2 regions of the Bradyrhizobium sp. 186 genome follow, and region 2 is predicted to be linked to the other one. Evidence: predicted binding sites of a transcription regulator. Region 2 holds the regulator's gene; the other holds the start of a gene.
The links. Region 2 encodes LexA, which represses DNA repair genes until DNA is damaged. Its sites were predicted from a motif close to TGTTCNNNNTGTGTTCNG; they were not measured.

Region 1: the regulator LexA is predicted to act here: its motif matches at 6,405-6,422, upstream of ruvC (crossover junction endodeoxyribonuclease RuvC).

Annotation. Positions count from the first base shown of each region.
Region 1 covers NZ_CP082164.1:979,758-987,337, forward strand. Annotated here, with positions in the region: gene IVB18_RS04415 (xanthine dehydrogenase family protein molybdopterin-binding subunit) at 1-1,080, opposite strand, end outside; gene IVB18_RS04420 ((2Fe-2S)-binding protein) at 1,089-1,553, opposite strand; gene IVB18_RS04425 (methyl-accepting chemotaxis protein) at 1,897-3,321, opposite strand; partial or broken gene IVB18_RS04430 (methyl-accepting chemotaxis protein) at 3,521-5,268, opposite strand; gene IVB18_RS04435 (YebC/PmpR family DNA-binding transcriptional regulator) at 5,478-6,224, shown strand; gene ruvC (crossover junction endodeoxyribonuclease RuvC) at 6,453-6,980, shown strand; gene ruvA (Holliday junction branch migration protein RuvA) at 7,125-7,580, shown strand, end outside.
Region 2 covers NZ_CP082164.1:5,688,353-5,695,932, forward strand. Annotated here, with positions in the region: gene IVB18_RS27330 (HAD family phosphatase) at 1-56, shown strand, start outside; gene IVB18_RS27335 (hypothetical protein) at 217-411, shown strand; gene glp (gephyrin-like molybdotransferase Glp) at 643-1,854, shown strand; gene lexA (transcriptional repressor LexA) at 2,030-2,725, shown strand; gene IVB18_RS27350 (hypothetical protein) at 2,897-3,097, shown strand; gene IVB18_RS27355 (hypothetical protein) at 3,289-3,717, shown strand; gene IVB18_RS27360 (hypothetical protein) at 3,824-4,486, opposite strand; gene IVB18_RS27365 (hypothetical protein) at 4,602-4,877, shown strand; gene IVB18_RS27370 (ComEC/Rec2 family competence protein) at 4,887-7,166, opposite strand; gene IVB18_RS27375 (DUF2171 domain-containing protein) at 7,261-7,494, opposite strand.

The DNA.
Region 1 (7,580 bases), 4.7 Mb from region 2:
ATCCGGCCTGACGTGCACGGTGGCGTTGATCGGCTCCATCGAGGCGTGCGCAAGGAACGGCAGTTCGAAGCTCGCCTCGAATTTGTCGCCGCTCGCGAGCCCCTTGGCGATGTCGCCGACGGATTTTGCGACCACGCCGTCTTTCTCGCTGGCGGCGCGTAAATCCTGCCAGATGTCTTTTGTGCTGATCTTCGCGTTCGGTCCGTCGTTCCACTCGATCTTGAGTGCTTCGAGGCCTTTCTTCGCGGCCCACATGTGGTCGCCGATCACCGCGACGGTGTCTTCGAGCACCACGACCTTGCGCACGCCCGGGATTTTCGTCGCCGCGCTGTCGTCGACCTTGCCAACCTTGCCGCCGAACACCGGGCAGGCGGCAACGGTCGCGAATTTCATGTCGGGCATGATCGCGTCGATGCCGTAGACGGCCTTGCCGTTGATTTTGTCCGGCGTGTCGAGCCGCTTCAAGGGCTGGCCGATATAGACGAAGTCCTTGGGGTCCTTGACCGGGACGTCCTTCGGCGGCGTCTGGCCCTGCGCGGCGAGCGCCAGCGCACCGTAGCCGAGCTTGCGGCCGCTTGCGGCATGCATGACCTCGCCTTTCGATGTCGTGCAACTTACAGGCTCGACCTGCCATTGCGCCGCCGCGGCTTGCACCAGCATCGCTCGCGCGGTGGCGCCTGCTGCGCGCAGCGGTTTCCACCAGGCGCGGATCGAGGTCGAACCACCCGTCGCTTGCAAGCCGAAGGCCGGATTGGCGTAGAACTGGTCGTTGGGCGGCGCGTGCAGCACCGCAACCTTTGTCCAGTCGGCATCGAGCTCTTCGGCCAGGATCATCGAAATCGAGGTATAGATGCCCTGGCCCATCTCGACCTGCGGCATGATCAGGACAGTGCGGCCGGTCTCGTCGATGCGGACGAAGGCGTTCGGCGCGAACTTGCCATCGGTCGCGTCCTTCGGCTGCTCCGGTTCATTGACGGCGGCGCGCAGCGGCAGATGGAAGGCGAGCAGGAAGCCGGTGGCGAGGCCGCCGGTCAGAAGCGTGCGGCGGGAGACGCCTTGAAGAGATTTGTCTGCAATCATGGCGGACCTCACGATTGACGGCCGTTGGCGGCCTGCTTGATGGCCTCGCGAATTCGCACATAGGTGCCGCAGCGGCAGATGTTGCCGGCCATCGCGGCGTCGATGTCGGAATCATCGGGATGAGACGTCGCCGCCAGCAGCGCGGCGGCCGCCATGATCTGGCCGGACTGGCAGTAGCCGCACTGGATCACTTCGAGATCGAGCCAGGCCTTCTGCACCTTCGCGCCGGCCTGCGTGTTGCCGACGGCTTCGATGGTGGTGACGGCGCGGTTCTCGACCGCGCTGACCGGTAGCACGCAGGAGCGAACCGCCTTGCCGTCGACATGCACGGTGCAGGCGCCGCATTGCGCGATGCCGCAGCCGAATTTCGTGCCGGTCATCCCGAGGATGTCGCGCAGCACCCACAGCAGCGGCATCTCGGGTGGCGCGTCGAAAGATTTCGTCTCGCCGTTGATGGTGAGAGTCAGTGCCATATGCATCCCCTTGCTCGACGATCGCTTACGGTGACCAGGTCGGCGAATTCCGCGCGACCATAATCATACCGACACAAACGATGAAGCCGCGAAATTTTCAGCAATGCATATTTGCGCGAACGACGCGCCACACCATGCCTTTCACGAATTCGTGCAGCGATCGCTGCATCCGTGTTGGGCTAATTGATATGATAAGCGTCATTTTCTGACGCATTTCCTTCGCACGCGCGGGCGTTTGTCGCAGACGATCGTGCGAACACGCAAAAGCGTGCGAAGACGAAAGTCGTGCGATTACGAAAGTCGGGTGAAGGAAAACGCCGCGTGATGCGCGTCCGGGCGACCGTCAGCTCTGCCGAAAACCCATCCGGAACGCGCCCCAGTGCCGGCCGTGGACCATGATCGGCGACGACAGGTCCTTCATCAGCACGAACTGCCCGCCGCCCATGTCGCGCCGATAGGTTTGCAGCAGGAACGGCTTCGTGTTCGCCGCGACCTTCTGCACCGCGCGATCGGTGAACAGGCGGCGGTTGCGGCAATTGGCGTTATTCCACACCGGGTCCTTGCCCTGCGGCAGGCGGTAGTTCGGATTGTGGGTCGGCAGATAGCCGCTCTTGGCCCAGGCGACGCAGAACACGATGCGGGGATCGGATTTCTGGATCGGGTCCTGGATCGCGGGCAGCACGCGATCAGTGAAATCGACGTAGTTGGTGAGATATTGCCTGGGGTCGGTGCCCGCGATCTCCCGATAGGTCTCGTCCATGAGCTGATCGAGGGTAATCTCGCGGCGGTCGATCGCGGCCTCGAACTCGGCCGAGATCCGCTTCGCGGTATCGACGACGGCGCGGATCAGCGGCGCATCCGACGTTTCCACGCCGCTATCGGCGATCAGTGCGATCAGACCTTCGGACGTGTCGAGCAGTTTTGTCACGCGCTGATCGGCGTTCTTGAGATCGCGCGAGGAGAGGTCGACGCCCTTGGCGAGTTCGCTGAGCTCGTCGATGACGGTGTCGCAATGGCCGAGATTGGAGGTCGCGGCGCGCGTGACGCTGCCGATCTCCGCTTCCACGGAGGCAAAGCCCTGCTGTACCCGCGAGATGATGCCGGAGATCTGCTGGGCGCCTTCGCCCGCGGTCTTCGCACGCAGCGAGGCGTCACTGCTCTCGCCGATCAGGCCTTCGATCTGGCCATCGAGATCGCGCACGGTATCGGAGATCTGATGCGTGGCCTGGCGGGTGGCTTCCGCCAGATTCTTCACTTCGCTTGCGACCACCGCGAAGCCGCGGCCGGCATTGCCGGCGCGCGCCGCTTCGATGGTGGCGTTGAGCGCGAGCAGATTGGTCTGCTTCGCAATCGCCTCGATCGAGCCGGACACCTTTGCGACCTGCGCCAGCGCGGAGCCGACCGCGCTGAGCCGCGCCTCGATCCGGGCGACAGCGGCGACGAGTTCCGAGATGTGGCTGACCGCGGCATCGACCGCGCCGCGCGACTGCGCGATCTCGCCCACCGCTGCGGACGCGGTCGATTGCACCGCCTGCGACGCATTGGCGATGTCGTGGTTGGCCGAGACCATCGTCTCGGCCGTCTTCTGGAGGTGATGGAACCGCTCAGACTGGTTCGCGACACGGCTTGCGACCTCCTGGACGTTGCCGGCGATGTCGGCAAGCTCCACGCCGAGGCCGCCGATGCGGTCGGCGAGCTGGTCGATGAGGCGTTCGGCCAGCGTCCGGTTCGATCCGGTGTCCAGTACTGCAAGTTGTGCGACGGACATGTTTCGAGAGTCCTCCAGTCAGAGCCGTTCGCCGGCCCCCCGCGGCATTCCCATTCCAATTCCAACTCTAAAGGATGATTCGCGCCCGGCGTCTTGCCTGAGCGCGCACTAAAGCGCGATGAATTGTCATCACGCTTTAGGTCCTTGCTTGCGGCATGATCTTTTCGAAAAACCGCTGCACACTTTCTCGGATCATGCTCTAGAGTTTGTAGGCCGTCCTGAATCCACCCCAGTGCCGGCCCTGCACGCGGATCGGGACGTCGATCTCGCGCATCATCACCGTGTTCCCGTTGCCCATGTCGCGGGCATAGCTCTGGATCAGATACGAGCGCAGGTTGTGCGCGGCAGCCAACCCCGCCGGATCGTTGAAGATGCGCCGGTTGCGGCTGTTGGCCGTGTTCCAGGCGGCGTCACCCGGCCGCTGCGGATGCGAGTAGATCTTGTTGTGCACCGGCAGGAAGCCGTTGCGGTCGACCATGGCGCAGAACGCCATGCGCTGCTCCTTCGCCAGAAAGGCCTCCTGGAACGGCGGCAGGGCGCGGTCGGCCCAGTCCAGATACTTTGTGCGATATTGCTGCGGATTGGTGCCGGCAATTTCGACGTAATCCGTGTCGAAGAGGTCATCGATCCGGACCTCGCCGCGCGCAACCGCCTGCTCGAATATCCTGGTCAGCGCGTTGCCCGCTTCCATCGCACGGGTGACGAACTCCGTGTTCTCTTCGTGGATCGACCAGAGCTTGTCCTCGATCTTCTCGCTAAGCTCGGCATTGGGGCCGACGAATTGCGTGCGGGCCCCGGCCTTGGACTGCTCGACCACGCGCAGGCGGCAGGGGCCGACGTCTTCGAGGCTGCCGTCGATGATCGCCTGCGGCGCAAGCCGGCCTGCCTCCGCGCCGCCGATCAGCACGCCGTCCATTGATATCTCGTAGACCGGCAGGACCCCGCGCGTGCCCTCGAACTTGAGATGGCAGGGAGCCGCTCGGTCTTGCGGCGATCGTCATGCTCGCTCTGCCGAAGCAGGATCGCGCAGCGTGATTTCAGCTTCTGCGCGAAAGTGGTGACGGCCTTGCCGGCACTGGCGACGTTCTCGCCGTGGGTCTCGGCGGCCTTGGTCGCGGCATCGATCTCGGCCGCGCTCTCGCCGACCGAAATGATGAACTCCGATGCGCTGGCCGCGTTGTTGGAAACCTCGCCGGTGGTGGCGTTCTGCTCGGCGACCGCGCCATTGACGGTGTCGAACACCGGGCGGATCGCCTCGATCGCCTGCGAGATCCGGTGTACCGCATCCGCAGAGCCGGCGGCGTCGCGCTGAAGCGCGTCAATCTTCTTTGTGATCTCTTCCGTTGCGCTCTGGGTCTGCACCGCGAGCGCTTTGACCTCGGTGGCGACGACCGCAAAGCCTTTGCCGGCGGCGCCGGCGCGCGCGGCTTCGATGGTCGAATTGAGCGCGAGCAGCGTCGTCTGCCGTGCGATCTGCGCGATCAGGTTGACGACGTTGCCGATCGCCGCCGAGGACTCGCGCAGCCGGTCGACATTGGCGCGCGCCTCCTGCGCCGCGGCACTGGCCTGGTCGGCGAGTTTGCCGGCCTCGCGGACCTGGGCGCCGATTCCGTGCGCGGATTGGGTGAATTTGTCGGCGGCCTGGGCGAAGGTCGAGGCGTTCGACTGCGCGGCGTTGGTCCGCCCGGTCAGCGCGTCGGTGCGCCCGCGGATGTCAGCAAGCGTCGCCGCGGTGGCCTCCGCGCCGCCAGCCACCGAATTGGCGGCACGCTCAAGTTGGCGGATCATCGCCCCGAGTTCGAGTTCGAGCAGTTCCAGGATTTCCCTGGCCGAATCGCTTTCGACGGCCGGCGCCGTCTCGGAACCGGCAGCAGGCTGCGCAGCCAGCGGGGCTGCCACAGGCCCGGCCGAATCCGGCAGACGCTTCCGAAATAGTCCGAACGCCATCAGGTCTCTCTTGTCGGGGGACGGGCGGACGCTATTTTCGCAGGCCGGCATGAAGTCAGGGTTAACGATGCCTGACATCCAGGCATGGGCCACTACGGTATTACCTTAAAGTATGAGAGACCCCTTTCATTCCGGTGGGTTGGCGGCCTATAAGGCCGCGCTTCCCACTCTCGCTGGCGCACGATTCCCTAGAGACCAAGAGACCACGCATGGCCGGACATTCCCAATTCAAGAACATCATGCACCGCAAGGGGCGGCAGGATGCCCAGAAGTCGAAACTGTTCGGCAAGCTGGCGCGGGAAATCACCGTCGCGGCCAAGCTCGGGACGCCCGATCCCGACATGAACCCGCGCCTGCGCGCGGCCATCATCGCGGCGCGCCAGGAGAACATGCCGAAGGACAATATCGAGCGTGCCGTCAAGAAGGCGCTCGGCAGCGAGGGCGAGAACTATGACGAGATCCGCTACGAGGGCTATGGCCCCGGCGGCGTCGCCGTCATCGTCGAGGCGCTGACCGACAACCGCAACCGCGCCGCCTCCGACATCCGCTCCTTCTTCACCAAGTCCGGCGGCAATCTCGGCGAAACCGGCTCCGTCTCCTTCATGTTCGACCGCACCGGCATCATCGAATACGACCGCAGCGTCGCCTCCGACGATGCGGTGCTGGATGCGGGGATCGAGGCCGGCGCCGACGACGTCATTTCCGGCGAGAGCGGCCACGAGATCTATGCCTCGACCGAAAGCTATCGCGACGTCGCCAAGGCGCTGGAAGCCAAATTCGGCGAGCCGCGCAAGGCCGCGCTGATCTGGAAGCCGCAGAACACGATCGCCGTCGATGACGAGACCGGCGAGAAGCTGTTGAAACTGATGGATTTGCTCAACGAGCACGACGACGTGCAGCACGTCTACGCCAATTTCGAGGTGTCCGACGCGCTGTTGGCGAAGATGGGAGGGTAGGGCGCTTCCGATAGCCGCAATCTCCGCTGTCATCGTCCGGCTTGACCGGGCGGTCCAGTATTCCAGAGGCCGTGATGGGATACGGATAAGCTGCGGCGTACTGGTTACCCCGCCTTCGCGGGGTATGACGGCGTGTGTTGCGGTGGGCGGTGCCGCAACGCGTACTTCCCCGGGGACTTCCGTTCTGTTTCTGTTTCCCCCACAGCAGCCAGCCGCTATCACTGGCCTATGACCGCGCTCCCGATTCGCGTCCCCGTTCGCATCATCGGCATCGACCCCGGCCTGCGCCGCACCGGCTGGGGCGTGATCGAGTCCGAGGGCAATCGCCTGGTTTACGTCGCCTGCGGTTCGGTGGAACCGCCGGACGGGCTGCCGCTGTCGAGCCGCCTGCTCGCGATCCATGAGGGGCTCGCCGCCGTGCTGTCCAAACACACGCCGATGGAAGCCGCGGTCGAGCAGACCTTCGTCAACAAGGACGGCGTCGCGACGCTGAAACTGGGCCAGGCCCGCGGCGTCGCCATGCTGGCGCCTGCGATGTTTGGAATCACGGTCGCCGAATACGCGCCGAACCAGGTGAAAAAGACGGTGGTCGGCGCCGGCCACGCCGACAAGCACCAGATCGCGATGATGCTGAAGATTTTGCTGCCGAAAGCCGAGCCGCCGTCAGCGGACGCCGCCGACGCGCTGGCCATCGCCATCACCCACGCCCATCATCGTCAGAGCACGGCACTCAGGCTGAAGGTGGTGGGGATATGAGCGGGCACCACAAACCGCAGTCGTCATGCCCGGGCTTGTCCCGGGCATCCACGGTCTTTCTTGCTGGCGTCAGAGACGTGGATGGCCGGGACAAGTCCGGCCATGACGAGAGAGAGAAGTGCCTGCTACGGCCGAGGAATTGAGATGATCGGCAAGCTCAAGGGCCTGATCGATTCTTACGGCGAGGATTACGTGCTCCTCGACGTCGGCGGCGTCGGCTATCAGGTGCATTGCTCGGCGCGCACGCTGCAACATCTGCCGTCGCCGGGCGACGCCGCCGTGCTGTCGATCGAGACCTATGTCCGCGAGGACCAGATCAAGCTGTTCGGCTTCCGCACCGATCAGGAGCGTGAATGGTTTCGCCTGCTCCAGACCGTGCAGGGCGTCGGCGCCAAGGTCGCGCTGGCCGTGCTCGGCACGCTCGCGCCGTCCGACCTCGCCAATGCGATCGCGCTGCGCGACAAGGTCGCGGTGGCGCGCACGCCCGGCGTCGGCCCCAAGGTCGCCGAGCGCATCGTCACCGAGTTGAAGGACAAGGCGCCCGCCTTCGCCAATGTCGATCCCGCTGTCGTGCATCTTGCCGGCGCCATCGACGACCAG
Region 2 (7,580 bases):
TGCATGTGACCTCGCCCCGTGATGTTGGCAATGCATTGAAAGCGCTGGGGATCTGACACCAGCCCCGTGGCGGCTTTAGCAGCGGCAGCCGGAAGTTCCGGGAACCGGGATCGGGAACCAAATCACTTTGTGCATTTTTGCACAGAGTTCCTGGAACGGAATGCCCGCATCCGGACTCTTGAGTCCGTTGGGACTTTTACGGATGGACGCATCATCGTGTTGGGCAAGACCTACCTCACCAAGCAGGCCTCTCTTCTTCTTGAATTCGCCAGAACCACCTCGGATTCTGATCTTTCTGCAAAGCTGATCAGCAAGGCTGCCGACCTCAAGTCGCAGGCCGACCCGCTGCCCGACAGGGATCAGGGCCCCGCGGCGCCTGACGTCAGTCCGGGCAACTTGTCGGGGAGCTGACCGAATGCTGGCCGTGGCTCTCGTCATTCTCGTCCTTGCCATGGCCACGCTCCTCCCGGTCTGTCTCGTTCTTCGGAGTATGCCGCGCCGGAGCTGATACTAATCTTCCAACGCAGAGCGGGTGACGCCGGATGAATAATCCCTCTCGCTGCCGTTTTGCCTCTGCGCCCGCACTCGGTTAGAACTCTCGCCGCCCATTCGTCCGAACGCGCCGAGCAGGAGTTTTCGCCCGTGGCCTTGATGCCGGTTTCCGATGCGCTTGCTGCCGTGCTCGCGGGCGCAGAGCCTCTGGCCGAGGAAGCGGTCCCTCTCACCGATGCCTTCCATCGCGTGCTCGCGCGCGATGTCGCGGCACGGCGCACGCAGCCGCCGCAGGCGATGTCGGCGATGGACGGATATGCCGTGCGCGCGGCCGATGCGGCCAAGGTCGACGCCCAGCTCACCGTGATCGGCGAGGTGGCGGCCGGCCGGCCGTTCGCGGGAACCGTCGGCGCCGGCGAAGCGGTGCGGATCTTCACCGGTGGCGTCGTTCCCGATGGCGCTGATGCCGTCGTGATCCAGGAGGACACGGTCGCAAACGGTAAGCGCATCACGATCAAGGAGACCGCAATTGCCGGACGGCACATCCGCCCCGCGGGCGTCGATTTTCGCGAGGGCGACGTGCTGCTGCGGACGGGCACCCGCCTTACCGAGCGAGGCCTGGCGCTCGCCGCCGGCATGAACCACCCGTCCCTGCCTGTCCGCCGCCGACCGAAGGTCGCTATCCTCGCGACCGGCGACGAGCTGGTGATGCCAGGCACCGCACCCGGCCCAGGACAGATCGTCTATTCCAACGGCTACGCCCTGCACGCGCTGGCGCGCAGCGAGGGCGCCGAAACGATCGACCTCGGTGTCGCCGCCGATACGCTGGAGGCCACCACCGCCGGCATCCGCAGCGCACGCGAGAGCGGCGCCGACATCCTGATCACGACCGGCGGCGCGTCGGTCGGCGACCACGACCTGGTCCGGCCGGCGCTCAACGCCGAGGGCATTTCGATGGCGTTCTGGAAGATCGCGATGCGACCGGGCAAGCCCATGATGCACGGGCGTCTCGGCGCGATGCGCGTGATCGGCCTGCCCGGCAATCCGGTATCGTCCTATGTTTGCGGCTTCCTGTTCATGGTGCCGCTGATTCGCGCGCTGTCGGGCCGCGAGGTGATTCATCACCGCCGCGAGCGCGCCGTGCTCGGCCGCGATGTCGGTGCCAATGATCAGCGCGAGGACTATCTTCGCGCGCGCCTGGAGCTGCGCGAGGACGGCACCCTGGTGGCCCTTCCCGTCAACCATCAGGATTCTTCGCTGCTTGCGAATCTTGCTGCGGCACAGGCACTTCTCGTGCGCGCACCATTCGCGCCGAAGGCCGAGGCGGGCATGCCCTGCGAGGTGCTGCGACTGCCGGTCTGAATGCGTCGACCACACGCGTTCCGCGAAGTTCGTCGCGTTCACGGTAAATTAAGCAGTTGCGGAACACATATCGAACATATAGTGTCCGTTCATGATTTGTTTCGAGCATCTGGCGGTTCGCCGCTGAATTCACCGTCTCGGAATCGAACGACATCAACCGGGGGATTTGGTCAAGATGTTAACGCGCAAACAATACGAGCTTCTGCGGTTCATCAGCGAACGTCTGAAGGAAAGCGGCGTGCCGCCCTCCTTCGACGAGATGAAGGACGCGCTCGACCTGCGCTCGAAATCGGGCATCCATCGCCTGATCACCGCGCTCGAGGAGCGCGGCTTCATCCGGCGCCTGCCCAACCGGGCCCGCGCCATCGAGGTGATCAAGCTGCCCGAGCTCCAGGCCGCCGCCGGTAGCCGCCGCGGCTTCACGCCGAGCGTCATCGAGGGCAATCTCGGCAAGGTGCGCTCCAGCGCGCCGGCGGACGACGGCGAGCGCCCCGTCGCGGTGCCGGTGATGGGCCGCATCGCGGCCGGTACGCCGATCGAGGCCTTGCAGACCCGTAGCCACACCATCAGCGTACCGCCGGACATGCTCGGCTCTGGCGAGCACTACGCGCTCGAAGTGCGCGGCGATTCGATGGTCGAGGCCGGCATCCTCGACGGCGACATGGCGCTGATCCAGCGCAACGAGAGCGCCGATACCGGCGACATCGTCGTGGCGCTGATCGACGACGAGGAAGCAACGCTGAAGCGCTTCCGCCGCCGCGGCGCCTCGATCGCCCTCGAGCCCGCCAATGCCTCCTATGAGGTGCGCATCCTGCCGCCGAACCGGGTGAAAATTCAGGGCAAGCTGATCGGGCTGTACCGGAAGTACTGAGCCTATCCGGCGGTCATTCGATACACATTGGAGCGGACGGATTGTCCGCTCCGGCTGGATAGTCTTTCTGGTTCTGCACAGATTATCCGGCCACCCCTCCGGCGCTACATCCTCGGCACGCCGCACGAAGCGCCCACTGCTTCGCGGCCTTGAGAGACCGAGGAGACAACCATGCGCAAGATCGCTTTAAGCACAATCACCGTGGCGCTGATCGCAGCATCAGCGTCGCAAGCCCTCGCCGCACAGTCGCGTCATCATGTCCGCAAGGAGGCGGCGGTCAGCGAGCAATTCCGCAATGCCCGCAACGCCGTCGAGCAGCCGTCGCAACCGGCTTGGCAATATTCGGGCTGGTCCGCGCCTGCCGGCCGCTGACGTCGAGGCTTGCTAAATGCACTGGAGCAGACTTTGTTCCCAGCGCATTTGAAAAAGATAATGTGATCGCGCTCTACGGATGTGAGCCGCAGATTTGCCCACAAACAAGCATAAGATCACAGTTTCCACTCTGATAGAGGCCTGCGCCTCCGAGAGAGGCGCGGGTTGCTATCCTGAATGAGGAGCGCCCGATGTGTGACTACAGCCTGCATGCCGTCGCGACGCGTCCCGCCGAAGTCGGCGAGACGATCGTCACGACAAACTTCCGCGGCACCTCGACGCGCGGCTTCGCCTCCGAAGCCGACATGTCCGTCGCGGTCTGCCTGCTGCCGGGAACGGAGCTCGCCTTCGCCGACAACGTCCGCTACGACAATCGCTGGATCTGGACCCGCACCATCAACTCCCGTGTCGGAAAATTCGGCAAAACCGATCCGCACATTCCCGATCGCCATCACGACGCGATCGAATTCCCCGACGGCAAATACGTGCTGGTGACGCAGCTCGTCGAAGGACAGCGCGCAACCGTGCTGCAACTGCCGGTGACCCAGCCGCTCGGCGAGCACAAGCCGCAGATCATCGCCGACAGGCAGCCGACCGTCACCCGCCTGCCGATCGGCTGACGCAGCCGCTCCGGCCGACTGGTCGAGACCAGGATTGAAATCGCTATCGCCGGCTGTGGCCGGCGACGTGGAGCGGTTTGTATCTCTCGAAATCCGATCGGGAAAATCAGCTCGCCGCAGCTCCCCACCGCACGAAGTTTGCGCTGTCCTGCCTGAATTTTGAACGTCCGTTCCGCAGCCAAATGGCCGATGCTGTTGCGGTTTGAGGGGGCGGACCTGTTCGATGAAGACCTTCATTCGCGTCGTTGAACTCTGGGTGCCTGACCCGACGCGCATGCGGCTGGAATTCGGTGGCGGCCTCTACAGCGAAGGGCTGTCCGCGTTCAAGGCCGTGAGCGAAGATCTGCGCTTCGGATATGACGAGGGCCTTCCGGGCAAGGCTTGGGCCAGCGGGCACCCCGTGATCCTCACCAAATTCACCAACTCCTATTTCAAACGGACCGATCAGGCCATCGAGGCCGGACTGACCTGCGGCGTGGCGGTGCCGGTGTTTGCGGGAGAATTCCTGCAAGCCGTCATGGTGCTGTTCTGCGGCGACGACGAGGCGCATGTCGGCGCGGTCGAGCTCTGGCACAACGATCCCGAGGTCTCCCACGAGATGGGCCTCGTCGACGGCTATTACGGCACCGCCGACATGTTCGAGTTCAATTCGCGGCACACCAAATTTCCACGCGGCTTCGGCCTGCCCGGACGCACCTGGAAAGCGGGCATGCCGCCACGACGCCACGAGCTTCCTGCGCTGGGAGGATGCCTCCAAGGTCGGGATCAACCTCGGCGTCGGCGTTCCCTACCGGACCGGCGCCGACCACAGCGCCGACCATACCTGGGTCCTGACATTCCTCTCCGCGCAGGCAACGCCGATTGCGCAACGCTTCGAGATCTGGGTGCCGAACGAGGCCCGTTCGGCGCTGGTCTTTCGCGCCGGCGATTGCAGCGCGCAGACCGACCTCGCCGCGCTCTACGCGACACAATCCATCGCCAGGGGCGAAGGCAGCATCGGCGGAGCGTGGGCAACCGGCATGCCCGCGCTCAACGACGATCTGGCGCATGACTGCTCGATCGCAGCCTCGCAGGCCTGCGCCTCCGGACTGAGCCGGCTGGTGGTGCTGCCGGTGATCGGGAACGCAAGTCTCGAAGCCGTGCTGGCCTGGTATCTGTAGCCCGTCCGCTCAGTCCTCGGCCTGCAAGTCAGCCTCGGAGGGCGTTGCGTCCTTGCTGCGGGGCGCGGCCGTCTTCGGCGCAAGGCTTCCGTCGAAATCACCTTCGCCGGCGGCGGTCGGCAACCAGGGGCGGCTTGTGCCTCTCGCCCTCACCGCCCGAACCGCAAACCCGTCATCGCGCTGCGTCAGCGCCAGCGCGCCCTGCGTTGCGAGACGCTGGCGATCAACCACCATCGCCGCACAATCCGGCGGCGCCGGTCGTGCCGTCACCACCAGCGCGGCGCGGCTGCAATCATCGGCCAGCGCGTCGATGCGCAGCGCCAGCGCGACCAGGCGCCCATCGGCGAGCGGCGTCACGCAGCCGGACTCGTCGCACGACACTGCATCGCTAAGCGAGGCATTACCGCCGTCGCGGGAATCGGCGTCGGCCGCAAGCCACTCCTTCAGCAGAAAGCCATCCTTGTTCGCCCTGATCAGGTGCAGGTGCCCGTCCCTGCCCCGCACAGCAATGCTCTGGCCGTCACCGGCAATCAGAATGTCGGGCTGCCGGACGGAAAGCCCCCAGGCGATCGAAGCCAGCAGCACCAGCGCGCCTGACCAGCGCAAGGGTGTGCGCAGCAGGCCCATCAGGATGATCCCGAGGCTTGCCGCGATCAGCGGCGCGATGCCGAAGGCGCCGATGCGCCCGACCGCGCCGGGCAACGCGGCCACCCATCGCGTGACTGCGATCATCCAATCGATGCCGATCCCCATCAGCCACCAGAACGGGCCGTCGAGCCCGAAGGGAGCCGCGAGCAATCCCAACAGTCCGGCCGGCATCACCAGCGCCGACACCACCGGCATCGCCGCGAGATTGGCGAGAACGCCGAACGGCGTGACGCGATGGAAATGGAAGGCGGCATAGGGCGTGGTCGCAAACCCCGCGATCAGCGAGGCCAAAAACAACATCGCGATCTCGCGGCCGCCCCACATGGCAATGCGCGCGGTCGCGGAATGATCCGGCGAGGCGAACAGGTTCGGCATGCCGACCTGCACCAGCGCCACCAGCCCGAGCGTTGCCGCGAACGACATCTGGAAGCTCGGATGCACCAGCGATTCCGGCGCGACGGCAAGCACGATCAGCGCGGCCACGGCCAACGTGCGAAAGGTGATGGCGCGGCGATCGACTATCACCGCGATCAAAACCACCGCCGTCATGAAGAACGATCTCTGCGTTGCAACCTCCGCGCCCGAGAGCAGCAGATAGAACGCCGCGGCGACCAATGCCGCCGCCGCCGACCATTTCTTGATGGCAAAGCCGACCGCCAGTCCCGGGATGAGCGCGAGCAACGCCCGCACCGCGAAGAAGACGACGCCGGCCACGACCGCCATGTGGTAGCCGGAGATCGAGAGCACGTGGCCAAGGCCCGAGATGAACATGGCGTCGTTGACGGGTGTCGTGATCGCATCGCGCCGGCCGGTGAGCAGCGCGGTCGCGATCGCGCGGTTGTCGCCGTCGAGCGTGGCGCGGATGCGCGTGTCGATCGCATCGCGCAGGCCCTGCATGAATGCGGCATAACGCAGCCGCAAGCCGGCGGCATCTGATGGCACCGATGCCGCGATCGCGCCCATCACGAAACCAGAGGCGCCGATACCCTGAAAGAACATGTCACGCGAGAAATCATAACTGCCGGGCCGCACCGGCGAGAGCGGCGGCATCAGCCGCGCCTTCAACTGCACGAAGCTGCCGACCTCGGGCGCGGTGCCCTTGCGCACCGACAGGCGCACGCGCTCGAGCTTGACGTCGCTGCGCTGCGCCTCCATCGAGGTCACGCGCAGCACGAAACGGTCGGTGCGCTCGCGGATGTCGCGGGTCTCGACGAAACCCGACAGCGATACAGAATAGAGCGGCTTGGCCAGCACGGTATGGGCGATGCGCGCCGTCTTCCAGGTCGCCATCGCAAAACCGGCTGCGACCGCCGCGATCATGATGGCGGGAGCAAACAGCCGGCTCCGCCACAGCAGGACGGCGCCAAGCGTGAGCGCGACCGCCGTCGCGGCAACGACCCAGAGCACCGGCTCATGATCGGCGGCGAAATAGAGCGCGATGCCGCAGCCGAAGGCGACGGGCACCCAAGGCAACAGCCGCCCTGCGCCGGCTTCCGCGCTCAGCCACGCGCGCAAGGTCTCGACGATCGACGGCCAAATGCCAAAGCCCGCCGGCACAAAGCCACCGGCCGGCGCGGTGCGGCCGACGGGCCAAGTCTCCGCGATACCCTGGGACCGTACTGGCCGGCCCGGCTCCGCCATTCCCTACGCCTTACGATACGCGACGGGAGCGGAGGCTACCGGAACGTGCGGCTGCGCGAATAGCGGTACAGATCAGGAACGAACCGTGACGGCCCTACTTTTCCTCTTCCATCGTCACGGCCACATCCGCCTTGGCCGAGAGCCGCACCTTGTTGCCCTCGACATCGGCGACGAGCCCCTTGTCGATGAAGTGATGGTGGCCCTTATGGCTGCCCTCGCCGCTGTCCTTCTTGGTCAGCTTGATGCGGTTGCCCTCGACACGATCGACCGTGCCGACATGGACGCCGTCGGCGCCGATGACTTCCATATGCTCAGCGATGTTCTGCATGGTGGGATCCTTTGTTGGACCCACACAACGCCTGAGAGGCCTTTCCGTTCGTTCGTGACAAAGCCGCCCGGCGCGACGGGCGACCG